3 linked regions of the Caldimonas brevitalea genome follow. The protein of the gene in region 2 interacts with the protein of the main gene of each other region in a pairwise test. Links are inferred from orthologs where the notes say so. Each region holds a gene or a part of one and is shown on either strand. Other genes may lie near its edges. The genes, in order: AAW51_RS09010, AAW51_RS12905 and AAW51_RS25145.

Region 1 (7,034 bases), 860 kb from region 2 along the record:
CCTCGCGCTCGGCGATGAACAGCAGCCAATGCTCGGGCATCGTGTGCGCCATCAGCGTGAAGAAGCGGCGCGTCAAATAAGGCGTGGAGTGGTGGGCCCGGTAGGTGGCCCGATAGCAGGCGTAGAAGAAGTCCCAGTCTTGCTCGGTGATCTCGCCGCCCAGCCGGGCCTGGAACGTCACCCCGGCGTCTGCCACGCGGCGCCGCTCCTGCAAAATCTTCTTGCGCTTGTCGCGCTGCAGTTCCGCGGCGAAGTCGGCGAAATCGGCAAAGGCCGTGGGCGCCCGATTACGCCAGTGAAACTGCACGGTGCTGCGCAGCAGCCATCCGGCCTCGCGGGCGGTCTCGCGGTCGGCTTCGTCGATGAATAGCAGATGGGCGGACGACAGCTCGTTGTCGCGCGCCAAAGACTCGACGGCCGCCAGAAGCGCCGTCCGGGCGCCGGGCTCGGTCGCGAGCAGTCGCGGGCCCGGCACCGGCGTGAACGGCACCGCGTCGAGCAGCTTGGGGTAGTAGTCCAGCCCATGCTCCTCATAAGCCTGCGCCCAGGCCCAGTCGAACACGTACTCTCCATACGAGTGGCTCTTCAGGTACAGCGGGCAGGCGGCCATCAGCTGCGGCGATGCGCCCCCCCGCCACACCGTCAGGAAGTGCGGCGCCCATCCCGTCTCGGCGGTCGCACTGCCCGATCGGTGCAGCGCCAGCAGATAGGCGTGGCGCATGAAGGGGCCTGCCTGGGGCGACGCGGCGACGAGTGTGTCCCACGCCGCTGCGTCCAGCTCGGCCGGATCCTGATGGAGGCGGATGACATAATCGTCCGAGCCCTTGATCACCTGCATCTTTTGATTCATTGATGTCAGCACAACACCCTGTGAAATTGGCCGTCGCACAGTTCAACGCAACGGTGGGCGATCTCGCCGGCAACGTCCGCAAGATCGTCGACATGGCGCGCCACGCCTACGCGCAAGGTGCGCGCGTGGTGCTCACGCCCGAGCTGTCGCTGTGCGGCTACCCGGCCGAAGACCTGTGGCTGCGGCCGGCGTTCATGCAGGCCTGCGCCCAGGCGCTGCAAGACTGCGCCGCACAACTCGCCGACCTGCCGGACCTGCATGTCGTCGTCGGGCACCCTCAGCCCGCAGCCGACGACGATGTTAGGACCAAGTCCCTGAGCGTGCAGCGGCGCTTCAATGCGGCCTCGGTTGTGGCAGGGGGGCGGGTGCTGGCGACCTACGCCAAGCGCGAGCTGCCCAACTACCAGGTGTTCGACGAACGTCGCTATTTCGCCTCCGGCCGTGACGCCGGCCAGCCGCCGGTGGTGTTCGAGGTGCAAGGTGTGCGCTTCGGCCTCAACATCTGTGAAGACGCCTGGTTTGCCGAGCCGGCCGAAGCCGCCCGTGCTGCCGGGGCCGAAGTCCTGCTGGTGCTCAACGCGTCGCCCTATCACCTGGGCAAGGTGCACGAGCGTGAGGCGCAGATCGGCGACCGGGCGCGCGCTTGCGGTTTGCCCATCGTCTATGCGCACCAGGTCGGAGGCCAGGACGAGTTGATTTTCGACGGCGCGTCGTTCGCCGTTCAGGCCGACGGCAGCCTGGCCGCCCGCGCGCCGATGTTCGAAGAAGCCGTGCTGGTGCTCGAGGTGAACGGCAGCCGCCTGCACGGTTCGGTCACGGACGTGCCGTCGCTCGAGGCGCAGGCCTGGGGGGCACTCGTCACCGGCGTGCGCGACTACATCGGCAAGAACGGCTTTCCCGGTGCCATCATCGGCCTGTCGGGCGGCATCGATTCGGCGCTGGTGCTGGCCATCGCGGTCGACGCCCTCGGCCCCGAACGGGTGCGGGCGGTCATGATGCCCTCGCCCTACACGGCCGACATTTCCTGGCTCGACGCGCGCGAGATGGCGCGCCGCCTCGGCGTGCGCTACGACGAAATCGCCATCTCCGAAACCTTCGAGTCGTTCCGGCGCAGCCTCGCCCAAGACTTCGCCGGCCTGCCCGAAGACGCGACCGAAGAGAACATCCAGGCCCGCATCCGCGGCACGCTGCTGATGGCCTTGTCCAACAAGCATGGTGCCATCGTGCTGACCACCGGCAACAAGAGCGAGATGGCGACCGGCTATTGCACCCTCTACGGCGACATGGCCGGCGGGTTCGCCGTGATCAAGGACGTCGCCAAGACCCTCGTCTACCGCCTGGCGGCATGGCGCAACCGCCAGCCGACCCGCCTCACAGACGGCACGCAAGGTGAGGTCATCCCCGAGCGCATCATCACGCGGCCGCCCTCCGCCGAGCTGCGCCCCGACCAGACCGACCAGGACAGCCTGCCGCCCTACGACGTGCTGGACGCCATCATGCAGCGGTACATGGAGGAGGACCAGAGCATCGAGGACATCGTGGCCGCGGGCTACAGCCGGGCCGACGTGGAGCGCGTGACGCGGCTGCTGAAGATCAACGAATACAAGCGCCGCCAGGCGCCGGTGGGCATCCGCATCACGCACCGCGCCTTCGGACGTGACTGGCGCTACCCGATCACGTCGAAGTTCCGCGCTTAAACTACGCTCAATCCCTCGTCTCGACATACGGAGCCCCCATGAAGCAGATCACCGCCATCATCAAACCCTTCAAGCTCGAGGAAGTGCGCGAAGCCTTGGCCGAGGTGGGCGTCACCGGGTTGACTGTGACCGAGGTGAAGGGCTTCGGTCGCCAAAAGGGCCACACGGAGCTCTACCGTGGTGCGGAGTACGTGGTCGACTTTCTGCCCAAGGTCAAGGTCGAGGTCGTCGTGAAAGACGCTGACGTCGAGCGCTGCATCGAAGCCGTCGTCAAGGCGGCCAAGACCGGCAAGATCGGGGACGGCAAGATCTTCGTGACCGCGGTCGAGCAAGTGGTGCGCATCCGCACGGGCGAGACCGACGAACAGGCGGTCTAAGACCCGCTGGGCCGGTTGGCCAGGCCGCGCGCGCCAGCCGCAGCCGAGATGTTCTACAGGAGCCCGCCCGATGGCGGGCTCTTCTGTTTGCACGGTGGCGCGGCGATCGGTGCCGACGGGCCAGGACCGGCTCAGATGCGGCTGTAATCGTCCGGCTCGGTGGCACCGGCCGCCAGCCGGTGAAGGCCGGAGAGCAGCTCGGAGGCCGCGGTGTCGACCTGCAGCAGCCCCTGCTGCGCAGGTGGGACGAAACCCTCGTCCACCGCATGCTGCAAGAACCTCAGCAAGCCGTCGTAATAGCCCCCGATGTTCAGCAGCCCCAGCGGCTTGTCGTGATAGCCGAGCTGGCGCCAGGTCCAGACCTCGAACAGTTCCTCGAAAGTGCCGATGCCGCCGGGCAGGGCCACAAAGCTGTCGGCCCGTTCGGCCATCATCTGCTTGCGCTGGTGCATCGTCTGCACCACGTGCAGCTCGGTCAGCCCACGATGGGCGAGTTCTCGGTCCAGCAGCGCCTGCGGGATCACGCCGACCACCGTTCCTCCCGCCGCCAACGTCGCGTCCGCGACGATGCCCATCAGCCCCGCGCGACCGCCGCCATAGACGAGGCGCCAGCCGCGCCGCCCGATTTCGCTGCCGACATCCCGGGCCGCCTGTTCATACGAGGGCGAGCCGCCAGGCCGCGACCCGCAATACACACACACGGAAAAAGCGTTCATCCGGCGATCTTCTCACGTGGTGACCCGCGGCGCAGCTGCACCCCCTCCCCGGGCGGCGAGAGGTCCGCGCGCCGGGCGACTCAGCGCCGAGCGGTGGCAGGGCGGGGGCGCACAGGCACCGGTTCCGAGTGCAAGAGCTGGGTTTGGCACAACACATCGTGCCAGTACTGACGCCGAGGGTGCAGCAGTGCGAGCCCGGCGTACAGCAGCACCCACGCCAGCATCGCGCCGAACAAGACCCCTTTGCCTTGCCACGAAAACAGCCAGCTGGCGCCCAGCGACGGCAGGAACCAGACCCAGCTGCACACGAAGCGCAACGACGCGCGCCCGTAGCCCACCGGCTCGCCCCGCAGGTTGACCAGGCGGATCCGCCAGGTCTTCATCGCCAGCGTCTGCCCGCCGTGCGACCAGAACCAGACGAAGTACAACGCCAGTACGCCAAACATGAAAGCTTGCAACTCGTGGCGGCCTTGCAGTGCATGGCGCTGCTGCGTCAGCGACGAAAACAGCAAACCGGCCAGCATCACGACGCCGAACAGCAGCACCCCCTCGTAGATGAAACAGGCCAACCGCCGGCGCAGCGGCGGAGCCATGTGCAGCGGGGACGACGGGGTGGGGGCGGGTCCGGACTGGCTCATTTGCGCCGCGCCGGCGCCTCGCCGGTATCGGTCGCGACACCTTGCGGTCCGACGCGCGGGAGCAGGGTGTTGGCATCGACGAAGTCGGGCGTCGCGGCAATCTTGGGCATGCCCGCCTGCTGATGCCACGGCGGCGCGGGCCGCTTCTTGATGGAGGTGGTGGTGGCGCCGGGGCGGGCCTGCAACATCACCGGGGACAACGGCACCGTGGCCGGTCCCGTAGCAGCCGGCGGCTTGGTCTTGTCCGCTGCCGCGGCCTTCACCGGCTTGCCGCCGGCGGTCTTGCCCGCGGGGCCGCCCTGCGCCTTACGCGCCAGCTTCAGGCGCTCTTCCTCGCTGAGCGCCTGGTAGGCCGCCCAGCGGTCGCGCCGTTCTTCGGCCGACGACAGGTCTTTCGCGTCACGGTAGTTCACCCGGGCCGTGCGCCGCTGTTCGGGCGACAAACGTACCCATTCGGTCATGCGCTCCTGCAAGCGCGCTTGTTCGCTCGGGCTCAAAGAGGGAAACCGCGACGCGATGCCCATCCACTTCTGTTTGCGGGGTGCGTCGATGCCGGCCCACTCGCGCTGGAGCGGGCGCAAGGCCGATTGTTGCGCCGGGCTGAGTTCCGACCACGACGGCCCGCCGGCACGCGGTGCCGTCGCCGCCGGTACCGCGCGCTGGCCTTCGGCCTGTCCGCCGGGAGGCGCCGCGCTCGCCGTCATGCCGGCCATCAGGCAGGCGACCGCCACTGCCAGGCCTCGCCGGCGGCGGGTCACCCAGCGCCGCCGCCCGTGGGCAGGGTGGTTCATGGCTGCCGGTCCCGCAGGAACTCGGCGAACCCGGGATCGGTATAGGCCGCCGGCGGCAGGTCATCGGCCAGCAGGGCGGAATCGATGTCGGCGGCTTCTTCTGCCTGCTGCTCGTCATGCAGCTGTTCGATCAGGAACAGCCCGGCGAGCAGCAGCACCAGCGGCAACAGCGACGCGATCGACCACCACCACGGCTTGTGAGCGTCTTTCCCAGGGCCGCCCAGCGCAGCCGCATGGCCCACACGCACCAGCGCCGGCGCCTGCGCGGCAGCGGTGGCGGGTTGTTGCTTGCGGCGGGCAAGCGCCTGCTCGCGTGCGAAACGCAGGCGCTCGCTCACGTCGGCGGGCAGGTCCTGCGCGGACAGGGACAAGCTGGCCCCAATGCGGTGCGCAAAACGCGCTTCCAGGGCCTCGAGTTCGGCGTCTTCCAGGGCGGTGGTGTTTGACTTCATGGCGCAATTCCCTTTGCCTTGAGGGCGCGGGCCAGGGCGGAAACGGCTCTCGAGCAGTGGGTCTTCACACTGCCTTCCGAACAGCCCATGACAGCAGCTGTTTCGGATACATCGAGTTCCTCCCAGTAACGCATCAAAAAGGCTTCCCGTTGACGCGTCGGCAGCTTCCCGACTTCGACTTCGATCGCTTGCAGGATCTGGGCCCGGGCGACCGAGTCGGCCGCACTTTCGGTGCCGCTTGACTGATCGAGCGCCTCCAGCGTTTCCAGCAGGTCGAAGTCACCGTCCGGATCACCCGACTCGAACGACTGAAAACTCTGCATCACCGCGTTGCGCACCTTCTGGCGGCGAAACCAGTCGGTCGTCGCGTTCGACAGGATGCGCTGGAACAGCAGCGGCAATTCCGCGGGGCTACGGTCCCCGTACTTCTCGGCCAGGCGGATCATGGAGTCCTGGACGATGTCGAGGGCGGCGTCGGTGTCGCGCACGGCGAACAGCGTGCGCTTGAAGGCCCGCTTCTCGACGCCCTTGAGGAATTCGGTGAGTTCTGATTCGCTGGCCAAGGGGCGGGAGCGCTAGCGCAGGAAAACGGGGGACTCGCCCGGGCTCACGCAGGGCGCCCGCAGCAGGGCAGCCTGGCCACACCCGGCACGGCGCGAGGCGCCCGCCGAAGGCGGCGCCTGTACGCGGGCAGGGGCTCGGGTGATGAGGACGCGACGTCTTTGCACTATCAGCGACTGGGAATGAGACGAAAAATTATCGCATTGATGGGAAACGCGTCCTAAAACGGCGGCGCACCGGGCACGAGAACGCCAAAGTGCGATAATGCCGGCTTGCAAAACACACGGGTCTCAACTCGGACGCCCGACCCGGGCCTCCTCGTTCATGACCGCGCAGGCTCCAAATCCGCCTCACGAGGGCGAGTTCACTTCGGTGAACGTAGAGGAGGGGCACCGATCGTTTTTCGTTAGAGAAATTCAGAAAGGTTCTTAATGGACATGTCTGCCGCGGACCACAAGCGCGCCGCCGCTTCGGACGGCAAAGCCTCCCCGCACAACACCCATTCCCCTGAGGAGCTGAACGGCTCCGACATCCTGGTGCGTTGCCTCCAGGCCGAGGGCGTCAAGTACATCTGGGGCTACCCCGGAGGTGCCGTCCTCTATATCTACGACGCACTCTATAAGCAGCAGACCATCGAGCATGTGCTGGTGCGCCACGAGCAGGCCGCGGTACACGCCGCCGACGGTTATGCGCGCGCCACCGGCGAGGTCGGCGTGGCCCTGGTGACGTCCGGGCCCGGTGTGACGAACGCCATCACCGGCATCGCGACCGCCTACATGGACTCGATCCCGATGGTCATCGTCACCGGTCAGGTGCCGACGCCGGCCATCGGCCTCGACGCCTTCCAGGAGTGCGACACGGTTGGCATCACGCGGCCCATCGTCAAGCACAACTTCCTGGTGAAGGACGTGCGCGAGCTGGCCAAGACGATGAAGAAGGCCTTCCACATCGC
Region 2 (7,481 bases):
ATCTCGGGGTTGCCGCGCTGCACCGAGTCGAAATCGAGCTCGGCGGCATTGACGCCGGCCGCCATCGAGCTGGCCGCGCCGCCGCCCATGCCGATGCGCATGCCGGGCCCGCCCAGCTGGATCAGCAGCGTGCCGGCGCCGAACGGCAGCTTGTGCGTCTGGCCGTCGGCGATGCTGCCGATGCCGCCGGCGATCATGATCGGCTTGTGGTAGCCGCGGCGCACGCCGTCGACCGTCTGCTCGTAGACGCGGAAGTACCCGCCCAGGTTGGGCCGGCCGAACTCATTGTTGAAGGCGGCGCCGCCGAGCGGCCCGTCGATCATGATCTGCAAGGCGCTGGCGATGTGCTCAGGCTTGCCGTAGGGCTCGCGCTCCCAGGGCTCCGAGGTGCCGGGCAGGTGGAGGTTGGACACCGAAAAGCCCGCCAGACCGGCCTTGGGCTTGGCGCCGCGGCCGGTCGCGCCTTCGTCGCGGATCTCGCCGCCGGCCCCGGTGGAGGCACCGGGAAAGGGCGAAATCGCGGTCGGATGGTTGTGCGTCTCGACCTTCATCAGCACATGCGCCACTTCAGGCCGCGCGCCGTAGGCCGGGGCGTTCAGGTAACCCTGCGGCGCCCAGCGCTCGATCGGGCCGCCTTCCATCACCGCCGCGTTGTCGGAATAGGCCACCACGGTGTGCTGGGGCGCCAGCTGGTGGGTGTTGCGGATCATCTGGAACATCGAGCGCTCTTGCTCGACGCCGTCGATCGTGAAGCGCGCGTTGAAGATCTTGTGGCGGCAGTGTTCGCTGTTGGCCTGGGCGAACATCATCAGCTCGACGTCGCTGGGGTTGCGCTTGAGCGCCGTGAAGGCCTCCACCAGGTAGTCGATCTCGTCGCCCGACAGCGCCAGGCCGAAATCGCGGTTGGCGGCTTCCAGCGCCGCCCGGCCCTGGCCCAGCACGTCGACATGCTGCATCGGCTTGCCCGGCTGCTCGTCGAACAGATGGCCGGCGCCCCCGCGCTCGAACAGCACGCTCTCGGTCATGCGGTCGTGCAACAGGCGCGCGGCGGCCTCCAGTTCGGCCCGTTCCAGCCGTTTGACGCCGCCGAGCAGGCCGGTCTTGACCGTCAACCGATACTCGGTGACACGCTCGACCCGCTTGATCGCCAGCCCGCAGTTGTGCGCGATGTCGGTCGCCTTCGACGCCCATGGCGACACGGTGCCCAGGCGCGGCGTCACCACGATCAGCTCGCCATCGGCGGCGCCGGCATAGGGTTCGCCGTAGTTCAGCAGCGCCGCCAGCTTGTCCTGTTCGGCCGTCGCCAGCGGCTGCGGCGCCCACACCCAATGCACAAAACGGGCCGAAACGGCGGTGATGCGCGGCGATACCGCCTGCAACTGCGGCAACAAGGCCTGGGCTCGGAACGCGGAAAGGGCATTGCCGCCCTCGAAATGGAAGAGGTGGTGGGCTGTCGCGGTCACGCTGGAACTCGGATGGGGGGTGGAGGCGGTGGGGCAAGCCCACGGAGCTGGCGATTTTACCGGGCGCCGGGCTGCAGCCCCCGCCCGCGCCTGAGATAATCCCGCCCCATGAGCATCACGATCAAATCCGGCAGCGACATCGACGGCATGCGCCTGGCCGGGCGCCTGGCCTCTGAAGTGCTGGATCACCTCACGCCGCACGTCAAGCCGGGCGTCACCACCGAATACCTCGACAAGCTGGCGCACGACTACATCGTCGACGTCCAGGGGGCCGTGCCGGCGCCGCTGAACTACGCGCCGCCCGGCTACACGCCCTACCCGAAGTCGATCTGCACCTCGATCAACCACCAGATCTGCCACGGCATCCCGAACGACCGGCCGCTCAAGAGCGGCGACATCGTCAACATCGACGTCACCGTCATCAAAGACGGCTGGCATGGCGACACCAGCCGGATGTTCATCGTCGGCGACGCGTCGATCCAGGCCAAACGCCTGTGCCAGATCACCTTCGAGGCGATGTGGAAGGGCATTTTGAAGGTCAAGCCGGGCGCCCGCCTGGGTGACATCGGCCACACCATCCAGACCTTTGCCGAGAACGCCGGCTTCTCGGTGGTGCGCGAGTTCTGCGGCCACGGCATCGGGCGCAAGTTCCACGAAGAGCCGCAGGTGCTGCACTACGGCCGGCCCGGCACGCTCGACGAGTTGAAGCCCGGCATGGTGTTCACGATCGAGCCGATGATCAACGCCGGCAAGCGCGAAATCCGCGAGATGCCCGACGGCTGGACCATCGTCACCAAGGACCGTTCGCTGTCGGCCCAGTGGGAGCACACGGTGCTGGTCACCGAGTCCGGCTTCGAGGTGCTGACGCTGTCGGCCGGATACCCACCGCTGCCTGAGTTCGTCACTGCGGCCTTGGCGGCGCCGGCCGCCTGAGCGGCCCTGTCCGCATGGCCGCCCTGCCCCACGAGCCCGCCGGCCCGGCCCCCGGGCTCGCCAACGTTTCCGACCTGCGCAGCCGCTTCCGCAAAGGCAAGGCCGACATCCTGGAGGTGTTCCGCCAGGCCCGCCCGAGCGCCGCGGCGGCGCGCCGGCTGCTGAAAAGCCTGAGCCGCCACGTCGACGAGACGCTGCAAGGCCTGTGGGAGCATGCCTACCTGCCCAAGGGCGCCGCCCTGCTGGCCGTCGGCGGCTACGGCCGCGGCGAGCTGTTTCCGTATTCGGACGTCGACGTGCTGGTGCTGCTGCCGACCGACACCTCGCTGACCCACGACGCCAATGCCGCGCTGAAATCGGGCATCGAAGGTTTCATCACCGCGTGCTGGGACATCGGCGTCGAAATCGGCTCCAGCGTGCGCACGGTGGCCGAATGCCTGGAAGAGGCCGAGCGCGACGTGACGGTGCAGACGGCCTTGCTGGAATCGCGCTTCCTGTGCGGCGCCAAGCCGGTGTATCAGCAGTTCCGGCGCGCCTACGAGCGCCAGCTCGACCCGCGCGCCTTCTTGCGCGCCAAGACGCTGGAGATGCGCCAGCGCCACCAGAAGTACGAAGACACGCCCTATTCGCTCGAGCCCAACTGCAAGGAAAGCCCGGGCGGTTTGCGCGACCTGCAGGTGGTGATGTGGGTGGCGCGCGCCGCCGGCCTCGGCAAAACCTGGACCGAGCTGGCCACCCGCGGCCTGGTGACGCCGTTCGAAGTCAAGCAGCTGCAGCGCAACGAAGGCATGCTGAAGCTGATCCGCGCCCGGCTGCACCTGATCGCCGGCCGGCGCGAAGACCGGCTGGTGTTCGACCTGCAGACCTCGGTGGCCGAGAGCTTCGGCTACCACGGCACCAAGGCGCGGCGCGCCTCCGAAGCGCTGATGCACCGCTATTACTGGGCCGCCAAGGCGGTGGCGCAGCTGAACCAGATCCTGATGCTCAACATCGAGGAACGCATCAACGGCTCGCAGGATGCGCCGATGCGCCCGATCACCGAGCAGTTCTTCGACCGCGGCGGCATGCTGGAAGTGGCGAGCGACGACCTCTACGAGCAAGACCGCCACGCCATCCTGCGCACCTTCTTGATCTACCAGCAGACGCCCGGCGTCAAGGGGCTGTCGGCGCGCACGCTGCGGGCGCTGTACAACGCCCGCGAGCTGATGGACGGCGAGTTCCGCCGCGACCCGGTCAACCGGCAGACTTTTTTGCAGATCCTGAAGGAACCGCTGGGCCAGACGCACGCGTTCCGGTTGATGAACCAGACCAGCGTGCTGGGGCGCTACCTGTGGGTGTTCCGGCGCATCGTCGGGCGCATGCAACATGACCTGTTCCACGTCTACACGGTCGACCAGCACATCCTGATGGTGCTGCGCAACGTGCGGCGCTTTTTCGTGCCCGAGCATGCGCACGAATATCCGTTCTGCTCGCAGCTGGCGGCGCAGTTCGAGAATCCGTATGTGCTGTACGTGGCGGCCCTGTTCCACGACGTCGCCAAAGGCCGCGGCGGCGACCACTCCGATCTCGGCGCCGAGGAAGTGCGGCGTTTTTGCCGCGACCACGGCATCCCCAAGGAAGACGCGCGCCTGATCGAGTTCCTGGTGCTGCACCACCTGACGATGTCGCGCATCGCGCAGAAGGAAGACCTGAGCGACCCGGACGTGATCCAGGCCTTCGCCGACAAGCTGGGCGACCAGCGCTACCTGACGGCGCTGTACCTGCTGACCGTGGCCGACATCCGCGGCACCAGCCCCAAGGTCTGGAACGCCTGGAAAGGCAAGCTGCTCGAAGACCTGTACCGGCTGACCTTGCGTGCGCTGGGCGGCGCCAAGCCCAATCTGGACACCGAGATCGAGGCCCGCAAGCAGGAAGCCCTGCACACGCTCAACCTGTATTCGATGCTGCCCGGCACCCAGGAGGCGCTGTGGAAGACGCTCGAGCTGAGCTACTTCGCCCGCCACGACGCCGGCGACATCGCCTGGCACACCCGCTCGTTGTGGCGCTATATCGCCACCGACAAACCAGTCGTGCGGGCCCGTTTGTCACCGGTCGGCGAAGGCCTGCAGGTGCTGGTGTATGCGCCCGACCGGCCCGACCTGTTCGCCCGCATTTGCGGCTACTTCGATTCGGCCGGCTTCAGCATCCTGGACGCGAAGATCCACACCACCAAGACCGGCTACGCGCTCGACACCTTCCAGGTCATCTCGCCGCAGCTCGACCACCACTACCGCGATCTGATCTCGCTGGTCGAAAACCAGCTCGGGCTGGCGCTGGTGGCCGAAGGCCCCTTGCCCGACACCGGGCGCGGGCGTTTGTCGCGCCGGGTCAAGTCGTTCCCGGTGCAGCCGCGGGTGATGTTGCGACCCGACGAGCGCGGCCAGCGCTGGCTGCTGAGCGTGTCGGCGAGCGACCGTTCGGGTCTGCTGTATTCGATCGCGCGGGTGCTCGCGAAATACGGCGTGAACCTGCAGCTGGCCAAGGTCACGACGCTCGGCGAGCGGGTCGAGGACACCTTCTTGATCGACGGCCCGTCCTTGCGGCAGTCGCGCGTGCAACTGGACATGGAGTCGGACCTGCTGGACGCGCTGGCGTCGTGAGCGCGTGCGCCGGGTCAATGCTCGAGGGCGTGCAGGGTCGCCGCCCTCAGACGCCCTGCGGCGCCGGCATCCAACGCCGCAGATGCAGCGCATTGCGGCCGCGCTGCGCCTTGGCCTTCGACAGCTCGTCGCGTGCGATGGTGCGCAGGTGCACTTCGTCCGGCCCGTCGAGGAAACGCAGCGCGCGCCCCCAGCTCCACAGTCGGGCCAGCGGCGTGTCGGGCGTCAGCCCCATCGCGCCGAAGACCTGCATGGCCCGGTCGAGCACCCGCGTTTGCAGCTGCGCGGCGACAAGCTTGATGGCAGAAACATCGGTGCGTGCCGCGGCCAGCCCTTCACGATCCATCCGCCATGCGGCGCGCAACACCAGCAAGCGCGCCTGGTCGATCTCGACACGGCTCTGAGCGATCCAGTCCTGCACGTTGGCGAAATCGCCGATGCGCTGGCCAAACGCCTTGCGCTCGAGCGCCCGCTCGCACATCAGCTCCAATGCCAGCTCGCATTGGCCGATCGTGCGCATGCAATGGTGCACCCGGCCCGGGCCGAGCCGCGCCTGCGCCATCGCGAACCCCGCCCCCTCCTGCCCCAACCGCTGCTGCAGCGGCACGCGCACATCGCGGAACACCAACTCGCAGTGGCCTTCGATCGCTTGGTGATCCATCACCGGGATGTTGCGCTCAACGGTCAGGCCGGGCGTGTCCATCGGCACCAGGACGACGCTGTGCTGTTGATGCGAGGATGTGCCACCGCCTGCCGTGTCGGCAGCGTCGTTCCGCCCCATCAGCACGACCAGGCGGCACTTCGGATGTGCGGCGCCCGTGATGAACCACTTGCGGCCGTTGATCACGTAGTGGTCGCCCTCGCGCGTGATGCGCGTTTGCATGTTGGTGGCGTCAGACGACGCGACGTCGGGCTCGCTCATCGCGAAGCACGAGCGGATCTCGCCGCGCAACAAGGGGTCGAGCCAGGCCTCGCGCTGCTCGGCCGTGGCGAACAGCTGCAGCAATTCGATGTTGCCGCTGTCGGGCGCATTGCAGTTGAAGACCTCGGCCGACCACGGCACCCGGCCCATGGTCTCGGCCAGTGGGGCGTAATCGAGGTGATCCAAACGCGTGCCGGGCTGGTCGTCACGCAGGCTGGGCAGGAACAGGTTCCACAGGCCCAGGTCGCGAGCCTGGTCCTTGAGCGGTTCGATGACGTCGCTCGGGTAGACCCCGGCATCGGCATAGCGGTGCCAGTCGCTGCAAGAGGGCAGCACGAGGTCGTCGATGAACCGCTGCAGGCGGGGCTGCAGTGCTTGCGCGCGGGGGGTGAGGGCGAAGTCCATGGGCGTGTGCGCGTCTGTCGGGGCAGTGGAGGTTCGAGCCCATTCTGGGCAGCACCGAGGGCGGGCCCTGTCGCGTGCGGGACCTGGAGGAGCGCAACATTGATCAGCGTCAAACAGCGGCCCAAGGCGGGCACCGCGGGGATCGCGCGCTTGCCCGTTGTGCTGTGCCGAACCCGGAGCCTAGCTACTACCGTCAAGAGCCGACGTTGCGATGATCAACCAATCACTGCATCATGGCCGCGAACGCCCGGACGCCACAGGATGCGAAGGAGCAACCGATGAGCATTTGTTTCCCGAACGAATCGGCGGAATACCGCGCGGCACGCCATCAGTTGCTCTCCCGTGAGCTCGATCTGCGCCGGCAGATGGAGGCGGTCGCGGCGCAACTGCGGTCACTGCCCGATGGGGGCCAGGTGCCGGAGGACTACGTCTTCCAGCGGCTTGGAGCCTCAGGCTCGCCGGAGGACGTGAGGATGTCCGAGCTGTTTCGCGGCGGGGACACGCTGATGATCTATCACTACATGTTCCCTCGCCACTCGCAGGACCCGCGCCCAGGCCCCACGAAAGGCTCAATGGCGACCGCGCCGCTCACCGAGGGGCCTTGCCCGTCGTGCACGGCGCTCGTCGACATGTGGGAAGGCACGATGCCGCACTTCGAAGGTCTGGGCGGCAATCTTGCGATCGTTGCCAAAGCGCCGATCGAGCAAGTGGCAGCCTTCGCACGCGACAAGGGTTGGAAGAACGTTCGTTTGCTGTCCGCTGGCGCAAGCCGGTTTCGCAAAGACTATGGCGGCGATGACGCGCAAGGCGAACCGGTCCCGATCATGACGGTGTTCAAGCGGTCGCCTGACGGAACGATGCGCCTGCATTGGGCCAGCGAGCTTGTCTTCGAGCCGGCGGACCCCGGGCAGGACATGCGACATCTCGGCACCGTGGAGCCCTTGTGGACGCTGTTCGACTTGACGCCCGGCGGGCGCCCAGCCGCGGACGAACAACTGGAGTACGGCTGCTGCGCGAAAAACGCCGGCAGATAGTGCGGCGGGCGGAACGGGCAAGCGGGTGTGCAGGGCCTTGGTGCCTGCAAAGCCGCGACCTCAGTCGTCGCCGCTCGCATCCAAC
Region 3 (7,209 bases), 3.0 Mb from region 2 along the record:
GGCCGGCGTCGACGATGCGCTGTGACGTCTGTTCCAGCGCGGCGCAGACTTGGCGCAGGGCAGGGCCTTGCTCGGGGTCCCGCAACAGCGCGGGCAGCCGGTCGAGCAGCGCGGCGCACGCCTGCAGCGGCTCGAAGATGCGGTGTCGCTCCACCGCCTGCGTGCGGGGGCTGCCACTGAGATCGAAGCGCCCAGGCTTCCGTACGCCGCCGTCCTCGATGCGAGCACGCGCCGGCGCCCCCGCAGCCTCCTCCGTGGCGGCACTGTGCGGATGCGACGCCGAGGTGTTGCTCGCTCCCTTGCGGTCTGGGTTCATGTTCACGCTGTCCGGTGAGAAAGGTGGGGTCCCAAGGGGCGGGGCGGTCGTGGACGCGGGAAGATTCGCGGCACCACAGTCGGGCCCGGCCATACGGCGAGGTAGAGCCATCGATTCAACGCGCCCTCCGCCGCAGGGCCGGGCCGCCATGCGAATTCGAGACGTCAAATGCGAACAGCCTGCTCGGCGCGCGGGCCGAGGGCAGGGCTGCCCTGCTGGGCACTGCGTCCGCTCTAGAGCCTGCGGATGCGGAGCCGTCTGAAACGAACCGCAGCGCCATGGTGCTGAAGGACGATGTGGCCTTCGCGTTCCCGAGCGAAGTTCGGAAACTCGGCGAACTTGGTGTCCGCGATCCGGGCCCGGAGCCCGCCCTCGTCCAGGTCGCAGCTCAGCACCAGGCGGCCGCCGAGCCAGTGTTCGACGTGCCAGCCCCGTACGACGATGCGTGAGGCGACAAAACCTCCGATGGGCGGGAGTGGGAATGGGGCCGGCGGTGCGATGCCATAGACGGACCCGCATCGGGTGACAGGCTCGCGAGCATCGGGGTGCCGTGTGTCGTCGAGCAATTGCATTTCGGGTCCGCTTTGCCAGGCGGCCGACGCGGACTCGTGCACCCGGTACAAAACGCCTGAGTTGCCACCCGCAGGCAGGGCCCATTCGAAATCGAGCACGAAGTCGGCGTAGCGCTCGGCCGAGACGAGATCGACGGCCGGTGCGCCGGAAATCGCCTGCATCACGTCGTCGTCGTGCACCTGCCAGCTGTCGAGCGGAAAGCCCTCACCTCGATACGCTCGCCACAGCGTGGGCGGTAGGGGCTCCTCGTCGAGGTTCTGGGCGAAACGGCCCGGTGGCGGTCCGCCAGTGAAAACATTGCCTTGCATGCGCAACGTGCGTGCAAGTGGCGTTCCGCAGCCGCTCACCACTTCCTCGCCCGTCCTCGAATCGCTCGGGCAGCCGCTGAGGCACGGATGCCAAGGCGAAGTGATGCTTGGCGATCGAACAGGGAGGCGCGGTGGATCAAGACCACCTGCCGCCGCAGCGGATCGAGAGCTGCAGGCGGTCGTCGACGTTGGCCACCCGGAGGTGCCGGGCGGCCGTCGACAAAGCCGAATCGAGGAATGTGCATTGCTCGATGAGGGATGGGCATGGACTGCTGCTGGTCCTGCCAACGTGATGAAGGAGATCCGAGATGTCCAGTCCTACGAAACATCGTGCGAGCAACACCAACAGCGGTCACACCCGCAACGACGAAAGCAGTCATGCCAGGAAGCTCAGCGACACGGAGCACGGAATGGCCGCGACGGGCCGCAAGTCAGGTGGTGAGGGCAAGAAGGCGCCCGCACCTGTGGCCGCCAAGCGTGGCGGTTGATCGTTCCATCGAGATCTGAAAGGAATCGAGTCATGGCCCATACCCAGCACAATCACCCGCGTACCCCGAGCGCCGGGTCCGGAAGCAACGAAAAGAACGCCGGTCCGCCCGTTGAGTCACAGAACGATCCGCAGCGCGGCCAGGGCACCAAAGTCACGCAGAGCCCGCGCAAGCATGCGCCGCAGGCGGCGGCCGGCAAGCGTCACGAATAGCGTTACCGGGAGCGGCTGACCTGGCTCGGGCCGGCTCCCGCAGCGCACTTTCGGGCGGCGCTCATCCCGCCACCAACCCCCGCCGCAGCTGTATCGCTTCGGCCAGCTGCGCCCGCTCGATGGTGTCAGCGCCGGCAAGGTCCGCCACGGTGCGGGCCAGCTTCAGCACCCGGTGGTAGCTGCGCGCCGACCAGCCCAGCCGCTCGGCGGCGGCACACAGGAAGTCGGCCGTGGAGGCGCCGAGCGCACAGTGCCGGTCGACGCCGGCCGAATCGAGTTGCGCATTGGCAACGCCTTGACGGCGCTGCTGGCGCTCCAGCGCCGCGGACACGCGCTGCGCCACGGCCGCACTCGGCTCGCCGTCCGGCGTGGCGCGTAACTCGGCTGGCGACAAGGCGCCCACCTCGACGTGCAGATCGAGGCGGTCCAGCAGCGGGCCGCTGAGCCGGCCTTGGTAGCGGGCCACCACGTCCGGGCTGCAGCGACAGCTGCGCTGGGTCGAGCCGTACCAGCCACAAGGGCAGGGGTTCATCGCGGCGATGAACTGGAACTGTGCCGGGAACTCCGACTGGCGGGCGGCGCGCGAGATCGTGATGCGCCCGCTTTCCAGCGGCTCGCGCAAGGCTTCGAGCGCGGCGCGCGACCATTCCGGCAGTTCGTCGAGGAACAGCACGCCGTGGTGGGCCAACGAGATCTCGCCGGGGCGTGGCGGCGAGCCACCCCCGACCAGTGCCACCGATGAAGCGCTGTGGTGCGGGCTGCGGAAGACGCGCTGCCGCCAGCGTGCCGGCTCGAAACCGCCGGCCAGGCTCAGCAGCGCGGCCGATTCGAGGGCGGCGTCGGTGGACAGCGGCGGCAGCAGGCCGGCGAAACGCTGGGCGAGCATCGACTTGCCACTGCCCGGGGGGCCGACCATCAGCACGCTATGGCCTCCGGCGGCGGCGACTTCCAGTGCACGCTTGGCCAGCGACTGGCCTTTCACGTCGCGCAGGTCGGGGCAGGGTGGGGCCGCGCCGCCCGCGGCAGGGGGGCGCACTCTCTGCCAGCCCTGGCGCCTCTCGCCGTGCGGGCCGGGCGCGCCGTCGCCGTTGATGCTGCTGCTGCTGCTGTTCTCGCCGAGCAGGGCCTGCACCACGTCGAGCAGGTGCCGGGCACCGTAGACCCGGGCCGGCTCGACCAGCGCCGCTTCCTCCGCACTCGCCCAGGGCAGCACCATCGCGTGCGCAGCGCCCTGGCGATGCAGCGCCAGGCTCATGGCCAGCGCGCCGCGCACCGGCCGCAGGTCTCCCGCCAGCGACAGCTCGCCGGCGAATTCATGATCGGCCACGCGCTCAGGCGGCAGCTGGCCGCTGGCCACCAGGATGCCCAGCGCGATCGGCAGGTCGAAGCGGCCCGATTCCTTGGGCAGGTCGGCCGGCGCCAGATTCACCGTGATGCGCTTGTTGTGCGGAAACGTCAGACCGCTGTTCAGTAGCGCGGCGCGCACCCGCTCGCGGGCTTCCTTGACTTCGGTGTCGGCCAGCCCCACCAGGGTGAAGCTGGGCAGCCCGTTGGCCAGGTGCACTTCCACCGTGACCTCGGGTGCCTGCAAACCGGCGAGCGCGCGGCTGCGGATGACGGCAAGCGACATGCGAACCCCCTCCCTCGAAACTTGTTGGTCGGTCGGTCGGCCGCCGGCGTCCGCGAGACGGCGCCGTGTCGGCCCGGCAGCCTCCATGCACCACGGTCAGTACACCGCGGGCCGATGGAAGCGCCCAAAATGTTCCTTCTTGGTGCAAAGTCGCGGCAAGCACAGAACAGGTGCAGAAAAATCGCGCTTGCAGCCCGTTACAGCGCCGTTATGGGGCGCGTGCACCCCGTCAGTTCATGGCACAGATCATGCACTCCGGCTTCCCGGCTGGGCGCAATGCTAGGGCGCCGATCCCGCCTCACCTTCCCTATAAAGGAGCAACCCATGAAGATGGTGACCGCCATCGTCAAGCCGTTCAAGCTTGATGAAGTGCGTGAGGCCCTGAGCAACATCGGTGTTCAGGGCATCACGGTGACCGAAGTGAAAGGCTTCGGTCGTCAAAAAGGACACACCGAGCTGTACCGGGGCGCCGAGTACGTTGTCGACTTTCTGCCGAAGGTCAAGATCGAGGCGGCCGTCGACGATGCGGTGGTCGACCAGGTGATCGAAGCCGTGGAGACCGCCGCCCGCACCGGCAAGATCGGCGACGGCAAGATCTTCGTCTCCACACTCGAACAGGTGGTGCGCATCCGCACTGGCGAAACCGGCAAGGACGCCCTCTGAGGCGACAGTGAGACTACCAATGAAGAAACTTCTCGCGATTCTGGCGCTCTCGGCTGCGGCCCTGGGCATCGGCGACCTGGCCTGGGCGCAGGACGCCGCCTCGGCACCTGCCGCCACCGCCATCACTGAAGCCGCGCCGGCCGCCGCGGCCGCCGCGACCGATGCCGCAGCGCCCGTGGAGGGTGCGGCCGCCGCCGCGTCCCCGGCGCCCACCGTCGACAAGGGCGACGTCGCCTGGATGCTGACGTCGACCCTGCTCGTGATCCTGATGACCATCCCCGGCCTGGCCCTGTTCTACGGTGGCCTGGTGCGCGCCAAGAACATGCTGTCGGTGCTGATGCAGGTGTTCGTGGTGTTCGCGCTGATCGTCGTGTTGTGGGCCGTTTACGGTTACACGCTCGCGTTCGGTGGGGGCGGCTCGTTCATCGGCACCTTCGACAAGCTGTTCCTGGCCGGCATCACCAAAGATTCGCTGGCGGACACCTTCACGGCGGGCGTGAAGATCCCCGAGTACGTCTTCGTCGCTTTCCAGTCGACCTTCGCGGCCATCACCTGCGGCCTGATCGTCGGCGCCTTCGCCGAGCGAGTGCGCTTCTCGGCCGTGCTGCTGTTCTCGGTGCTGTGGTTCACCTTCAGCTACCTGCCGATCGCCCACATGGTCTGGTTCGCCGAGGGCCTGCTGTTCAAGGACGGCGCGATCGACTTCGCCGGTGGCACGGTGGTGCACATCAACGCCGGTGTCGCCGGCCTGGTGGGCGCCTACCTGGTGGGCAAGCGCATCGGCTACGGCAAGGAAGCGATGCCGCCGCACTCGCTGACGCTGACCATGGTCGGCGCCTCGCTGCTGTGGGTGGGCTGGTTCGGCTTCAATGCCGGCTCCAACCTGGAAGCCAATGCCGGCGCCGCCCTGGCGCTGATCAACACGCTGCTCGCCACCGCGGCCGCCACGCTGTCGTGGATCGGCGGTGAATCGCTGTCCAAGGGCAAGGCGTCGATGCTCGGCGCCGCGTCGGGTGCCGTGGCCGGTCTGGTCGCCATCACGCCGGCCTGCGGCACGGTCGGCCCGATGGGCGCGATCGTGATCGGCCTGGTCGCCGGCATCGTCTGCCTGTGGGGTGTCAACGGCCTGAAGCGCATGCTCGGTGCGGACGACGCACTCGACGTGTTCGGCGTGCACGGTCTGGGCGGTATCCTGGGCGCGCTGCTGACCGGCGTGTTCACCGCGCCGGGCCTGGGCGGCACCGGTGCCGCCGAGTTCTCGATCGCCCACCAGCTGTTCGTGCAGGCCAAGGGCGTGCTGATCACCATCGTGTGGTCCGCCGTCGTGTCGCTGGTCGCCTACAAGGTGGTCGACCTGCTGGTCGGCCTGCGGGTGCCCGAGGAAGCCGAGCGCGAGGGCCTCGACATCACCTCGCACGGCGAGACCGCCTATCACAACTGAACCACCGCCGGCTCCCCGCAAGGGGAACCCGCCCGGAGGCCTCCGCAAGGAGGCCTTTTTGCTTGTTGGCGGGCGAAAAAGGGACCGCGCCCACCGGGGGTGACCGGGCGCCGGCGCCCGGCTATCGCGACGATAGGAAAAACTCGCGCCCTGTCTGGGCCGCGCCGGGCGCGGCCGCGGGCGACATCCGCCCGCCTGCCGCCCGAGGCGCCCTTGCGAGGCGGCGATTCGCCCTCACGTGCCTGACCTAGAATCGTCTGCCCCAGCCACATTGGAACAGCCTTCGACGAGGCATTGCGCATGGTCCCCCATCTCATCACCGCGCTCACCGGCCCGATCAACGAACTCGAGCAACGCATCCTGGAGTCCATGCCCGCGATCGAGCGCTGGTTCCGGCTCGAATGGATGGAGCACACGCCGCCTTTCTACACCTCGGTGGACGTGCGCAACGCCGGCTTCAAGCTGGCGCCGGTCGACACCAATTTGTTTCCCGGCGGCTTCAACAACCTGACCGAGGAAATGCTGCCGCTGGCCGTGCAGGCGGCGATGGCGGCGATCGAAAAGATCTGCCCCGAAGCCAAGAACCTGCTGATGATCCCCGAGCGGCACACCCGCAACACCTTCTACCTGACCAATGTGCAGCGCCTGGTGCAGGTATTCCACCAGGCCGGCCTGAACGTGCGCCTGGGCTCGCTGGACGAGAGCATCAAGGAGCCGACCGAGCTGACGCTGCCGGACGGCAGCCATTTGACGCTCGAACCGCTGGTGCGCACCAAGCGCCGCCTGGGGCTGAAGGACTTCGACCCCTGCACCATCCTGCTCAACAACGACCTGTCGGCAGGCTTGCCGGAGGTGCTCGACGGGCTGCACGAGCAATATCTGCTGCCGCCGCTGCACGCCGGCTGGGCGGTGCGGCGCAAGTCCAACCACTTCCAGGCCTATGAAGAAGTGGCGAAGAAGTTCGCCAAGCTGTTGGGCATGGACCACTGGCTGATCAACCCGATGTTCGCCAAGTGCGGCCAGGTGAACTTCCACGAAGGCACCAACATCGATTGCCTGCAGAGCAACGCCGACGCGCTGCTCAACAAGATCCGCCGCAAGTACAAGGAATACGGCATCCAGGAAAAGCCGTTCGTGATCGTCAAGGCCGACGCCGGTACCTACGGCATGGGCATCATGACGGTGCGCGACGCCAAGGACCTGGCCGAGCTGAACCGCAAGACGCGCAACAAGATGTCGGTGATCAAGGACGGCCAGGAGGTCACCGAGGTCATCATCCAGGAAGGCGTGCCGACCTACGAGCGTATCAACGAGGCGGTGGCCGAGCCGGTGGTCTACATGATCGACCGGTATGTGGTCGGCGGGTTCTACCGGGTACACGCCGAACGCGGCATCGACGAGAACCTGAACGCCCCCGGCGCCAGCTTCGTGCCGCTGGCGTTCGCCGAGTCCAACCAGCTGCCGAAGGCCGGCATGCGGCCCGGGGCCAGCGCGCCCAACCGCTTCTATATGTATGGTGTGATCGCCCGTCTGGCGATGCTCGCGGCCAGCTACGAGCTGGAAGCGACCGATCCGGAC

The links.
Region 1: the proteins of AAW51_RS12905 (region 2) and AAW51_RS09010 interact in binary tests that used the Escherichia coli proteins (3 or more experiments, as listed by UniProt). The link is inferred for Caldimonas brevitalea from one-to-one orthologs.
Region 3: the proteins of AAW51_RS12905 (region 2) and AAW51_RS25145 interact in binary tests that used the Escherichia coli proteins (3 or more experiments, as listed by UniProt). The link is inferred for Caldimonas brevitalea from one-to-one orthologs.

What each region holds. Positions count from the first base shown.
Region 1 is NZ_CP011371.1:2,041,995-2,049,028, forward strand. The notes cover bases 1,571-4,254. They hold AAW51_RS09010 (P-II family nitrogen regulator), read left to right. Parts: upstream 1,571-2,585; coding sequence 2,586-2,924; downstream 2,925-4,254. Other genes in these bases: AAW51_RS09005 (NAD+ synthase), read left to right, coding at 1,571-2,547; AAW51_RS09015 (LOG family protein), read right to left, coding at 3,056-3,640; AAW51_RS09020 (RDD family protein), read right to left, coding at 3,721-4,254. Also shown: AAW51_RS09000 (GNAT family N-acetyltransferase), read right to left, coding at 1-850; more of AAW51_RS09005, read left to right, coding at 853-1,570; more of AAW51_RS09020, read right to left, coding at 4,255-4,278; AAW51_RS09025 (DUF3106 domain-containing protein), read right to left, coding at 4,275-5,069; AAW51_RS09030 (DUF3619 family protein), read right to left, coding at 5,066-5,521; AAW51_RS09035 (RNA polymerase sigma factor), read right to left, coding at 5,518-6,084; AAW51_RS09040 (acetolactate synthase 3 catalytic subunit), read left to right, coding at 6,514-7,034. UniProt on the Escherichia coli protein: P-II indirectly controls the transcription of the glutamine synthetase gene (glnA). P-II prevents NR-II-catalyzed conversion of NR-I to NR-I-phosphate, the transcriptional activator of GlnA. When P-II is uridylylated to P-II-UMP, these events are reversed.
Region 2 is NZ_CP011371.1:2,906,016-2,913,496, reverse strand. The notes cover bases 2,105-5,235. They hold AAW51_RS12905 ([protein-PII] uridylyltransferase), read left to right. Parts: upstream 2,105-2,410; coding sequence 2,411-5,035; downstream 5,036-5,235. Other genes in these bases: AAW51_RS12900 (acyl-CoA dehydrogenase family protein), read right to left, coding at 5,082-5,235; map (type I methionyl aminopeptidase), read left to right, coding at 2,105-2,396. Also shown: purL (phosphoribosylformylglycinamidine synthase), read right to left, coding at 1-1,463; more of map, read left to right, coding at 1,572-2,104; more of AAW51_RS12900, read right to left, coding at 5,236-6,362; AAW51_RS12895 (DUF899 family protein), read left to right, coding at 6,596-7,396; def (peptide deformylase), read right to left, coding at 7,457-7,481.
Region 3 is NZ_CP011371.1:5,894,758-5,901,966, reverse strand. Bases 2,662-5,520 are described here. They hold AAW51_RS25145 (P-II family nitrogen regulator), read left to right. Parts: upstream 2,662-3,851; coding sequence 3,852-4,190; downstream 4,191-5,520. Other genes in these bases: AAW51_RS25140 (ammonium transporter), read left to right, coding at 4,210-5,520; AAW51_RS25150 (YifB family Mg chelatase-like AAA ATPase), read right to left, coding at 2,662-3,527. Also shown: AAW51_RS28540 (hypothetical protein), read right to left, coding at 1-316; AAW51_RS25160 (3-keto-disaccharide hydrolase), read right to left, coding at 550-1,197; AAW51_RS25155 (hypothetical protein), read left to right, coding at 1,718-1,897; more of AAW51_RS25150, read right to left, coding at 1,959-2,661; more of AAW51_RS25140, read left to right, coding at 5,521-5,631; gshA (glutamate--cysteine ligase), read left to right, coding at 5,932-7,209. UniProt on the Escherichia coli protein: Involved in the regulation of nitrogen metabolism. Regulates the activity of its targets by protein-protein interaction in response to the nitrogen status of the cell.